Regions from separate parts of the Bacillus sp. Brlt_9 genome, predicted to be linked through region 1. Evidence: riboswitches for the same ligand, from Rfam matches in the RefSeq annotation. Region 1 holds a riboswitch; the other holds the start of a gene.
What was found. Region 1 has a riboswitch for S-adenosylmethionine ahead of VF726_RS22515 (LLM class flavin-dependent oxidoreductase). Riboswitches for the same ligand answer to the same signal wherever they lie in the genome.
Positions count from the first base shown of each region.

Region 1 (5,477 bases):
AATTGATCTGTCTCCTTAAGTTTCTCAATTTTGTGCAACTATACATATAAGATTAACATAATGTCTCATTATTGGCTCAAAATAGGGAATCTTTTAGGCGCCTTATTCTTTTTTCTTTTCATATACATTCGATTGGTTCTCACGATATTTGTTAATCTTTTAAATCATTGTCTTAGTAATACCAAGGGTTATTATAGATATATTAATCATATAATTTGTCCCTATCAAAATGAACGTTTCTTGCATCTAATATATTGTAAATATATTTTATTTTGAAAGGATGTGATTATATGGCTCATAAATCTACTGGAGTGTTTCGAGTTCCAGTTTCTGAAAATGGGATTATTCCAACTGCTCTCAACATTATGTTAAACAATGATTCACGCTGCCATACTAGTAATGTAACGGTAACTGTTAAGAGAAGTCCAAACACTTCTTTTCCAACTCAAAATGAATTAGTTGAAATTTCTCGTACTTTTGTTTCTTTAGAACCAAACAGAACAACTAAGATTGTGTTGTTTACGCCAGAATTCCACATAGAAGATTTTCTTGATGTCATCATTAGTGGAAATAAAGACGATGTTAAGGATGTTCTTGTATATTCTTTCTTAGCAGATTCAGCAGGTCACAATCTGCCATCTACTGTTTTCAGAAATGCAGAATACACTTTTGCTTGCTGACAATGTGATGATGTATTCTTTATTATCATATCAAGGTAGTATCCTGCAGCTTGAATCAACTTAATTTTATTGTGTTGTTATTGTATAAGAAAAGAAGACATCGATTAAGATGTCTTCTTTTACTTGTACACTTGGTGTTAAGAAGGTATTATATTGCTTAAAAACCATGAAAAAATATAACAATCATCGAGTGAGCCTGTTATAGCATCAATAAATGGGTTTTAATATTTAATATTATATATATAGATTTATTTATGTTTAATTTATATGGAAATGGAGAATATATTATATGATTTTAGGGATTTCATATTTTGATATTTTTTGTATTGTAGTGATTGTCTCGTTTTTCTTGATTTTTTGGAGATTGAATGTATGGTATAACAAAAAACATAATGTTCCTAAGGTTTTTCAATGGTTTCCTAGAAAGTGGGGTAAAAGAAAAGTTTCAGAGCATTTATCACAATTGAATGAAAAGTTAGCGGCTGAAGGTAAAGGTATTTGGGTTACAATCTATGCTATAGATTTATACATTGTAACTATTCCTTGTACAGTCAAAAAATACAAATCTTAATAAATACATATGAAGAAAAGGTACCTATATATAGGTACCTTTTCTAATAGTTTTTTAGCAGAAACAACTGCATCCGATAATGATTAATAGAATAAATAATACAACTAATATTGAGGTTCTTTTATTTTTCATATTACTAAAACTTCTGTAAGTTGATATTTATGTTTGTATATTCTCTATCATCTCTACAATAGAAGCAAAGCAACTTAGTTATAAATGATGTTTTCGACATGATACAATATACCCCTTTATATATTCGGAAGTAAAACAAGATAATATCCCTATGAACCTCTATAAAAATATGATTTCTTATATATCATTTAATGCTTATAGGAAAAATGAGTATTAAATGATTGATTTTTATTATTCTGATGATTATAATAAATAAAAATCAAACAATTCTTATGTTGAGAAGTGGAGGGACGGGCCCTATGAAACTTCGGCAACCTCGTGTGAGACGAAAGGTGCCAAATCCTGCAGGTGAAAAAACACCTGAAAGATAAGAGCGGTTCAATTAGTCAAGAAGGCTACTCTTATTTGAATAAGAGTAGTCTTTTTTATGGCTAAGAGATGAAGGGGGAGTATGTAGTGGAGTATGGTTTTTGGTTACCGATTTTTGGGGGATGGCTTCGAAATGTAGAGGATGAATCTATGCCGCCTACGTTTGAGTATGCAAAACAAACAGCACAAGCGGCAGAACAATTAGGTTTTTCAACAACTCTTATTGCGGAATTAAATTTAAATGATATAAAAGGTGTTTCAGCACCAAGTTTAGAAGCGTGGACAACTGCGGCAGCACTTGCAGCAGTAACGGATAAATTAGAGATTATGACAGCTGTAAGACCTGGCTTCCACAATCCAGCGGTTACAGCGAAAATGGCAGCGAATATCGATCAATTAAGTAATGGTCGTTTTACATTGAATGTAGTTTCAGCGTGGTGGGAAGAAGAAGCGAGACAGTACGGCGGAGTATTTACCGCACATGATGAAAGATATGATCGCACAGAGGAATTTGTAACAGTTTTGAAAGAGCTTTGGAAAGAAGAAGTGTTTTCGTATAAAGGGAATTTTTATGAGCTTCATCATACACATTTAAGTCCAAAACCTGTACAGAAACAAGGAATTAAGATCTATGCAGGTGGTGAGAGTGAGCGAGGAAAAGAAGTAATTGTAAACCATGCGGATGCATATGTCATGCATGGAGGAACAGTGGAAGAAGTATCAGTGAAAATAGAAGATATGAAGAATCGTAGAAAGAAAGTTACAGAGAAGCCATTGCAGTCATTCGGGCTCGCGGCTTACGTCATTTGTCGTGATACAGAAGAAGAGGCATTAGAAGAATGGAGACGCATAACGGATGTGAAAGATGATGCTTTAGGTTATGCGGGTTACCAAGATTTTATTAGTAAATCGCATTTGGAACAGCAAGTGAAGCTGAATGATTATTCCGTATCTAATCGTGGATTACGTCCTAATTTAATTGGAACACCAGAACAAATTGCAGAAAGGATACTCGCCTTTGAAAAAGTGGGTGTTACGTTATTACTTTTACAATTTTCGCCACAGCTTGAAGAGATGAAACGATTTTCTGAAAAAGTGATGCCATTAGTTGAAGCAAAAAGAAAGGAATTGATTACAAATGAGTAAAATTTACATATTACATGAGAATAAGGAATGGACGGATCATTTAGTGAAAAGGTTGGAAGAACTGGAGTTACCGTATGAGGAATGGTTTTTAAATGAAGGAACAATTACGTTAGAACAAGAACCTCCCCAAGGTGTTTTTTATAGCCGCATGAGTGCTTCTTCACATACGAGAGGTCATAGATATGCACCTGAGTTGACGGAAGGAGTTCTTGCTTGGTTAGAAGGATACGGGCGAACAGTATTTAATGGGTCTCGTGCATTACGTCTTGAAGTAAGTAAATTGAATCAATATGCAGCATTAAGAAATTTTGGTATACAAGTGCCAAAAACAATTGGTGCTGTTGGCCGTGATCATATAGTAAAAGCTGCTAGGGAGTTAGGGGAAGTGCCGTTCATTACAAAGCATAACCGTGCAGGTAAAGGCCTCGGTGTTCAACTATTTCATTCCATCGATGCTTTAGAACAATATATGGATAGTCCGGCGTTTGAAGAACCTATTGATGGAATTACTTTAATCCAGCAATATATTGAAGCGCCAGAACCATATATTACACGTTGTGAATTTGTAGGCGGTCAGTTTGTATATGCAGTTAAAGTAGATACATCAGAAGGATTCGAGCTTTGTCCAGCGGATGCATGCTCGATTCAAGATGCTTTCTGCCCAGTAGGAGAAGAGAGTAAGAAAGAAGCGTCAACAAAATTTGAAATTATACCGGACTTCCACGAGCCGATCATTGAACAGTACAAAGAATTTTTGAAAGAAAATGAAATTACTGTTGCTGGTATTGAATTTATTCGCAGTTTGGATGGAATAATTTATACGTATGATATTAATACAAACACAAACTATAATTCTGATGCAGAGTCTGTAGCTAATCAATTTGGTATGCTTGAGCTTGCTAAATTTCTTGGAAGAGAATTAGAGAAACAAGTAGAGTCAGTTAAATAGTGTTGATTAAAAAATAAGGTTCTGGTGCAAATATAGAAAAAAAGAAGAGATAGCAGATTTTATAGGTGAAAGATCATTCGGTAGAGGAGCAGTAGTTGGTGATAAAACGCTTGTTGATGCACTTGCTCCATGTGTAGACTCTTGGTTAACTAGCGCTTCAAACGAAGAAGATATGAAAACTGCCTTTGAAAAAGGAGCAGAAGCAGCTGTTAAAGGCGCAGAGTACACGAAAGAAATCGTAGCTCGCATGGGCCGCGCCGGTACAGTTGGTGAAAGAAGCTTAGGCTATCCAGATGCAGGTGCGCATGCACTTGGAGTTATCTTTACGGAGATTGCGGGTAGTTTGAAGTAGAAATGAGAAAATCCCTTCTATCTTAAGGTAGAAGGGATTTTCGGTTCTGGTGCAAAAAATATAACACTTGTGCAATGAATCTGTAAATCTTGGATATACTATTACTCTACAAAAGGGTGTGTGATCAGTATGTTCAAAATCAAAAACAATTCATTCATTAATTATTTGGGTTAACAGTGTAAAGAAAGATTCCGGTAGGATTTCTCATTGTTTTTTTGAATGTATCCTTTATTTGCACCAGAACCAAAAAAGACATGGAAAACAATTGTTTTCCATGTCTTTTAAATTATCTTAATGCCTTATCTAAAATTTTAAATTCTTGCTTTTCCTGCAATAATTTTAATACCAACTGTTTTATCTCTAACAAAGTATCTTTTAATTCATTAGGCATCAAACTATAAATATCTTCTAGCTCAGTTCCTAAATAAATAACATGAAGTACTTCCTCAGAAACTTTTTTTGATCTTAATAAATCTATTGTATAGGGAGTAAATATTATTTTCTCCGCTTCTTCAATCGTTATCAACTGTTCTTCTAATGCATTTAGAACACCCAATATATTTATTAATATCATTTTCTCAAACTGTTGAATATCTTTCGATTCTACACGTAAATCATACATGTATTATTTTACACTCCATCCACTTTTAACTTTTACATCAAACACTTTACCTGATTTACTTTGGAAATAGTGAATTGAAATCTTTTTACCATTTTTGTCATAACCATCTTTATATACTTTTTTCCAAGTTCCTGATTCAATTTGTCTCAATTCACTTAATAATTTTGTATTGTTTACATTTACATTTTTTGTTCCATTTTGCACAGCTTTAAATCCTGATGGATATTTAGGAGCATACTTAATAGCTTTATAGACTATTCTAGAAACCCTAATTCCAGCTACAACAATCCAAACCACAACAGGCGCTGCATAATATACTCTCAAATGAGGTTCTTCTACAGAATCATCCACATAATCCGGCATATTATCTCCAGCAAACTCATCAATCGTTACATCTTCAAAACCAACGTCATACAAAAACTCGTCCTCTGTTAACAATCGTTCAGAGTTCAGATCATCACTTTCAGTGTTCGCAAAAGCTGAATACCCAGGACTAACTGCTGTTAATAGCATAGAGAACGATAATACTACAGCCAACTTCTTGAAAAATTTGTTCAAAGAAAAACACCCTTTCACCTTTATTATGTACTCATTCACTATCACATAGATGAAAATCCAAATAAATAGAAAAAGTGTTTTTTTAAGCTAATTTTAAA
Region 1 is NZ_JAYJLO010000006.1:119,982-125,458, reverse strand. Features, by position in the region: gene VF726_RS22530 (hypothetical protein) at 291-680, shown strand; gene VF726_RS22525 (hypothetical protein) at 970-1,251, shown strand; gene VF726_RS22520 (YjcZ family sporulation protein) at 1,306-1,383, opposite strand; SAM riboswitch class I at 1,651-1,757, shown strand; gene VF726_RS22515 (LLM class flavin-dependent oxidoreductase) at 1,840-2,898, shown strand; gene VF726_RS22510 (ATP-grasp domain-containing protein) at 2,891-3,847, shown strand; partial or broken gene VF726_RS22505 (DAK2 domain-containing protein) at 3,909-4,199, shown strand; gene VF726_RS22500 (DUF3969 family protein) at 4,486-4,821, opposite strand; gene VF726_RS22495 (hypothetical protein) at 4,825-5,379, opposite strand.

Region 2 (5,477 bases), on a different contig from region 1:
TTTCGGTTCATCCGTCTTTGCTGTTTTCTCATTACTACATCCTACCCCTAGACTGATTGCAAGTACTAAACTTGAAACAAAAATAATTTTTTTCATAATGTCGCCCCCTTTCCCAAAATAATATCACCTCTTTTCCTATGAAATCTATATAATTTTCAATCTATATTTGCTATATAGCGACATGTTTAATGAAGAGCTTAAATATGATGTAAATAACAACAACTCATTTCAGGAGGTCATTATGAAAGCAATTATTTGCACAAAGTATGGACCACCTAACGTTCTTCAGCTTCAAAATATAGAGAAACCTACTCCTAAAAAGAACGAAGTATTAGTTAAAATTCATGCAACAAGTGTATCGACTGGAGACTGTAGAATACGCGGTTTTAATAGTCCCCTCTTATTTTGGATTCCTATGCGGATCATATTAGGTTTCAGAAAACCGAGAAACCCTATACTTGGTGTAGAATTAGCTGGAGAAATTGAGGAAATTGGAACAGATGTAACTCAATTTAAAAAAGGGGATCAAATTTTTGCATTAACAGAACTAAACCTCGGTGGTTATGCCGAGTACACATGCGTACATGAAAGTGGATTAATCACATTAAAACCTACCAATGTGACGTATGAAGAAGCGGCAGTTATTCCTTTTGGTGGAACTTCAGCATTGCATTTCCTGAGAAAGGGCCGTATAAAAAAAGGGCAACAAGTGCTCATATATGGTGCCTCAGGATCGGTAGGAACAGCTGCTGTACAACTTGCTAAATATTTCGGTGCGACCGTTACGGCTGTTTGTAGTCATTCAAATTTTGAACTCGTTCAATCTTTAGGAGCTGATAACGTAATCGATTATACGAAAGAAGATTTTACTAAGCAGGGCGAGCGCTACGATATTATATTTGATGCAGTCGGGAAGTATAAAAAATCCCTTTGTACAAATACATTAACACCCAATGGAAAATATGTATCTGTTAATGGAATGATGGCAAAGGTAAGTAAAGAGGATATGATTCTACTAAAAGAACTAACTGAAACAGAACATTTAAAGCCTGTTATTGATAGAACCTACCAATTAGAAGAAATTGCTGAAGCTCATATGTATGTGGAAAAGGGACATAAGAAAGGTAACGTTTCGATTACCTTAAAATAAAATATATTCAGAAAATAACATTGACAATTCTTTTTGTAAGATTTACTATTAGTACCATATTAAAAAACTACATACACATACTCTTATCAAGAGTGGCGGAGGGACTGGCCCGATGATGCCCGGCAACCGAGCTTATAACGTATAAGCTAAGGTGCTAATTCCTGCAAAACGATTTTTCGTTTTGGAAGATAAGAGAGGAAACTATTTTGTCTATTCGGCACCTCTCTTATTTTTGAGAGGTGCTTTTTATTTTGGAACGTATATGAAGGGGGAATTATAGATGAAAAAAGTATTATTGAGCATTGTAAGTGGAGCTGTATTATTATTAGGTGCATGTGGTGCTAATTCCGATAAAGAGGTAAAAACGTTAGATGAGAAAAAGATTACTGTCGGCGTAACTGGCGGACCGCATGAACAAATCTTTGAAAAGGTGAAAGAAGTGGCAGCGAAAGACGGACTCGAAATTGATGTAAAAGTATTTAATGATTATGTAGCACCCAACGTATCCTTAGATGAAAAAAGTCTTGATGTAAATAGCTATCAAACAAAATCTTATTTAGACGTATTTAAAGCTGAGCGCAATATGAAATTAACGGAAGTATTTTCAACAGTAACATTCCCTATGGGTGTATATTCTAAAAGCTTAAAGGATGTAAAAGATTTAAAAGAGGGCGATGCGATTGCTGTGCCAAATGATCCAACGAATGAACTTCGAGCTTTAAAACTATTTGAAAAAGCAGGTGTTTTAAAAGTGGATCCAAAGGCGACAGAAAAAGCGACTGCGAAAGATGTCATTGAAAATCCGAAAAAATTAAAGATTGTTGAATTAGAGGCATCTCAATTACCGACACAACTAAGCGAAGTGAAAGCAGCTGCAATTAATACAAACTTTGCATTAGGTGCAAAATTAAGCCCTGCGAAAGATTCTATCTTCCGCGAGGGAAAAGATTCACCATATGTGAACTGGGTCGTTGTTCGTACTGAAAATAAAGATGATGCTGTTGTAAATAAATTAAAGAAAGCTTATCAATCTAAAGAAGTAAAAGAATTTATCGAGAAAAAATTTGATGGTTCTGTTTTACCGTCTTGGTAGGAGCTGACGATAATGATTGAATTGAAAAATGTATCCAAAATATTTACAACAAAAAAAGGGAATGTGGAAGCTCTGAAACCTACTTCCCTCCAAGTAAAAAAGGGCGAAGTATTTGGAATCATTGGATATAGCGGCGCTGGTAAAAGTACATTAATTCGATGTGTAAATTTATTAGAAAAACCAACGACAGGAAATATCATCGTAAACGGCCAAGACTTAACAACTTTATCAGCAAAAGAACTAGCAAAATCGAGACAAAAAATCGGGATGATTTTTCAAGGCTTCAACTTACTTAAAACTGTGACAGTTTATGAAAATATCGCATTACCGTTACGTCTATCTGGTCTTTCCAAAAATGAAATTGAAAAAAGGGTAGAAAAGTATTTACGTATTGTCGATCTTTTCAACCGAAAAGATGCCTATCCGAGTGAACTTTCTGGTGGTCAGAAACAACGTGTTGCCATTGCACGTGCACTATCACATGAACCTGAGGTGTTATTAAGCGACGAAGCAACGAGCGCTTTAGATCCAGAAACAACGGATTCTATTCTTGACCTATTACTAAAGATTAATGAAGAAATCGGGATTACAATTTTATTAATTACACATGAAATGAATGTCATCCAGCGTATATGTGACCAAGTTGCTGTTATGGAACATGGAGCAGTAGTTGAAAGCGGGACTGTGAAGGATATCTTCACAAACCCACAACATGTAACAACGAAGAAATTCGTAAATAGTGCATTTGCAGCGAAGATTCCAGAAGAGGTACAAAAAGAACTACAAACTACCGGTGAAATTGTGACTCTCTCCTTTATAGGGAATGCTTCAGGAGAGCCAGCATTAGCTGTTGCTACAAAACGTTTTCAAGTATATCCAAATATTTTATCCGGTAATATTACACAGTTAAAACATGAAGCTTATGGGAAACTGATCATTCATATGCAGGGTGAGAAAAATGAAGTAGCCCGCGCTTTATCATTTTTACAAGAGCAAGGGATCATCGTAGAAGGAGGTAGAACAGATTATGGGAAACAAGTCCTTTTTGGATGAATGGGGTAAAGTTATATGGGAGGCGACAATACAAACCTTTCAAATGACATCTATTTCACTATTCATCTCTATCCTTATTGCACTACCACTCGGTGTCACACTTGTTTTAACGAGACCTGGTGGACAGCACGAAAATAAAATCATTTATCCAATTCTGAATACAATTATTAATATCATTCGCTCTCTTCCATTTATCATTCTATTATTCTTCATTTTACCTTTTACAAAGTTTCTAATGGGAACATCCATTGGCGTGCAAGGTGTTATCGTACCGCTTGTCGTATTCACAGCTCCTTATATTGCACGACTAATGGAGACAGCTTTATTAGAAGTGGATCGTGGTGTTATTGAAGCTTACCAAGCGATGGGCGTTTCTACTATAAAAATTATTTGGCACGTTATGGTGAAAGAAGCTCGTCCCTCCCTTGTACTTGGATTAACAATCGCAACAATTGGCTTAATTGGCGCAACAGCAATGGCTGGACTTGTAGGTGCTGGCGGTCTTGGTGATTTAGCATATCGATTCGGACATTTACGCTACGAACCTGAAGTAATGTATGCAACAGTCTTTATTTTAATTATCCTCGTTCAAGGACTACAGTCTTTAGGCAACGGTGTTGCACGAAGATTGAAGAAAGATTAAAAAAGAAGGTATCTCACCAGGGTGAGATACCTTCTTTTTACCTTTTAAATCCACCTTCAGAATGAATAACTTGTCCAGTAATCCACTCTGCTTCTTCACTTACTAAAAACTGAATAAGTCTTGCTGCATCCCTTGGCTCACCAATTCTACCAAAAGGAAACATCGGCTTTAATCCTTGCTGTATCTCTTCGGTCATCCATCCCGTACTAGTTGGACCTGGGTTAATTGCATTCACTGTTATTCCTAAATGAGCTACCTCAGCTGACAATGTACTAGTAAGAGCGTCAATAGCTCCCTTCGTTGTTGCATACGCTAGTTCTCCTGCCATAGGTCCTTTAAATTGTCCCGATGTCATATTCACAATTCTACCACCAGATTTCTTATTAAATCCTCGGGCAAATTGACTACTTAACAACGTAGTCGCACGAACATTAACCATGTAGTGCTTATCTAATTCTTCAGCAGTCAAATTAGAGAAGTCATTATTCGTAGAATACGCTGCATTATTAATTAATATATGAGGGTAACCTAATTGTTCAGTAACTTTATTTATAAGCTCTTTCGGTGCAGCATTCTGAGTTAAATCTAACTCCATACTGGATACTTTCACACCGTTTTTTAGTAACTCTTCTTTTAATTGTATTTGTTCACTTTGCTCAACGCCCCAAGGCATCTCTTTATCGTACGCTGTCCAATACGTAAAAAATATATCGTATCCTGCTTCAGCTAATTCTTTACAAATCGCTGCACCTATACCATCTAGACGACTTACCCCTGTAACAACTGCTATTTTATTTTTTAATTGATTCATCATATACTCCTCCAATTTAAAGGACGCATACTTTATATAAGAGATATGAATTTCCCTACACATTATCCTTACAAAAGGGATGTACAAGCCAAATATGCAGTCCTCGCATGATTTACAGATAGCTAAATAAACACTCACTTACGAGAGAAAAATTTATCTATCTAGTTTCTAATCATTACAAGCTCATCCACATATTAAGTCCTTGTCCCCTTTCCATATATCTCTATTTCTATCATACCAATATGATGTAATATTTCAAATGATAAAAAAATAAAACTCAATATTCCATGCTGATCTTCTACTAATTTTAGTATATTACAATAACTAAATAATTAAAACAATCAGAAAAACACTGGTAAATACTGCCTTTATTTTTTATAATAAACTGTGGGGCTAATGTGAGAGTTATAAACGGTCTGATTATACAGACTCAACTAGTTTTAAACAAATAGGGGGAAAAAGCATGTCAAAAAAATTACTTTCTTTATTTTCTACAGTAATCGTAGCAGCGTTTGTAATAACTGGCTGTGGTCAAAGCGATACGACAAATAAAGAACAAAAAGAAAATACAACAAAAGAAAGCAAAACAGAAAAAACGGATACAACGAAAGAAAATAAACCGGAAGAAAAAAAATCCGAAGATAAAAAAAATGACGATAAAAAGCCTGAAAATACAGCTACTAGCTCAAGCGATTACTCTAAGCTGATTTCCTATATGGAAAAAGAA
Region 2 is NZ_JAYJLO010000014.1:13,346-18,822, reverse strand. Features, by position in the region: gene VF726_RS28895 (hypothetical protein) at 1-96, opposite strand, end outside; gene VF726_RS28890 (NAD(P)-dependent alcohol dehydrogenase) at 242-1,150, shown strand; SAM riboswitch class I at 1,231-1,345, shown strand; gene VF726_RS28885 (MetQ/NlpA family ABC transporter substrate-binding protein) at 1,431-2,243, shown strand; gene VF726_RS28880 (methionine ABC transporter ATP-binding protein) at 2,256-3,296, shown strand; gene VF726_RS28875 (methionine ABC transporter permease) at 3,271-3,939, shown strand; gene VF726_RS28870 (SDR family oxidoreductase) at 3,977-4,753, opposite strand; gene VF726_RS28865 (DUF5068 domain-containing protein) at 5,214-5,477, shown strand, end outside.
Region 2: another riboswitch for S-adenosylmethionine. It lies ahead of VF726_RS28885 (MetQ/NlpA family ABC transporter substrate-binding protein); the one in region 1 lies ahead of VF726_RS22515 (LLM class flavin-dependent oxidoreductase).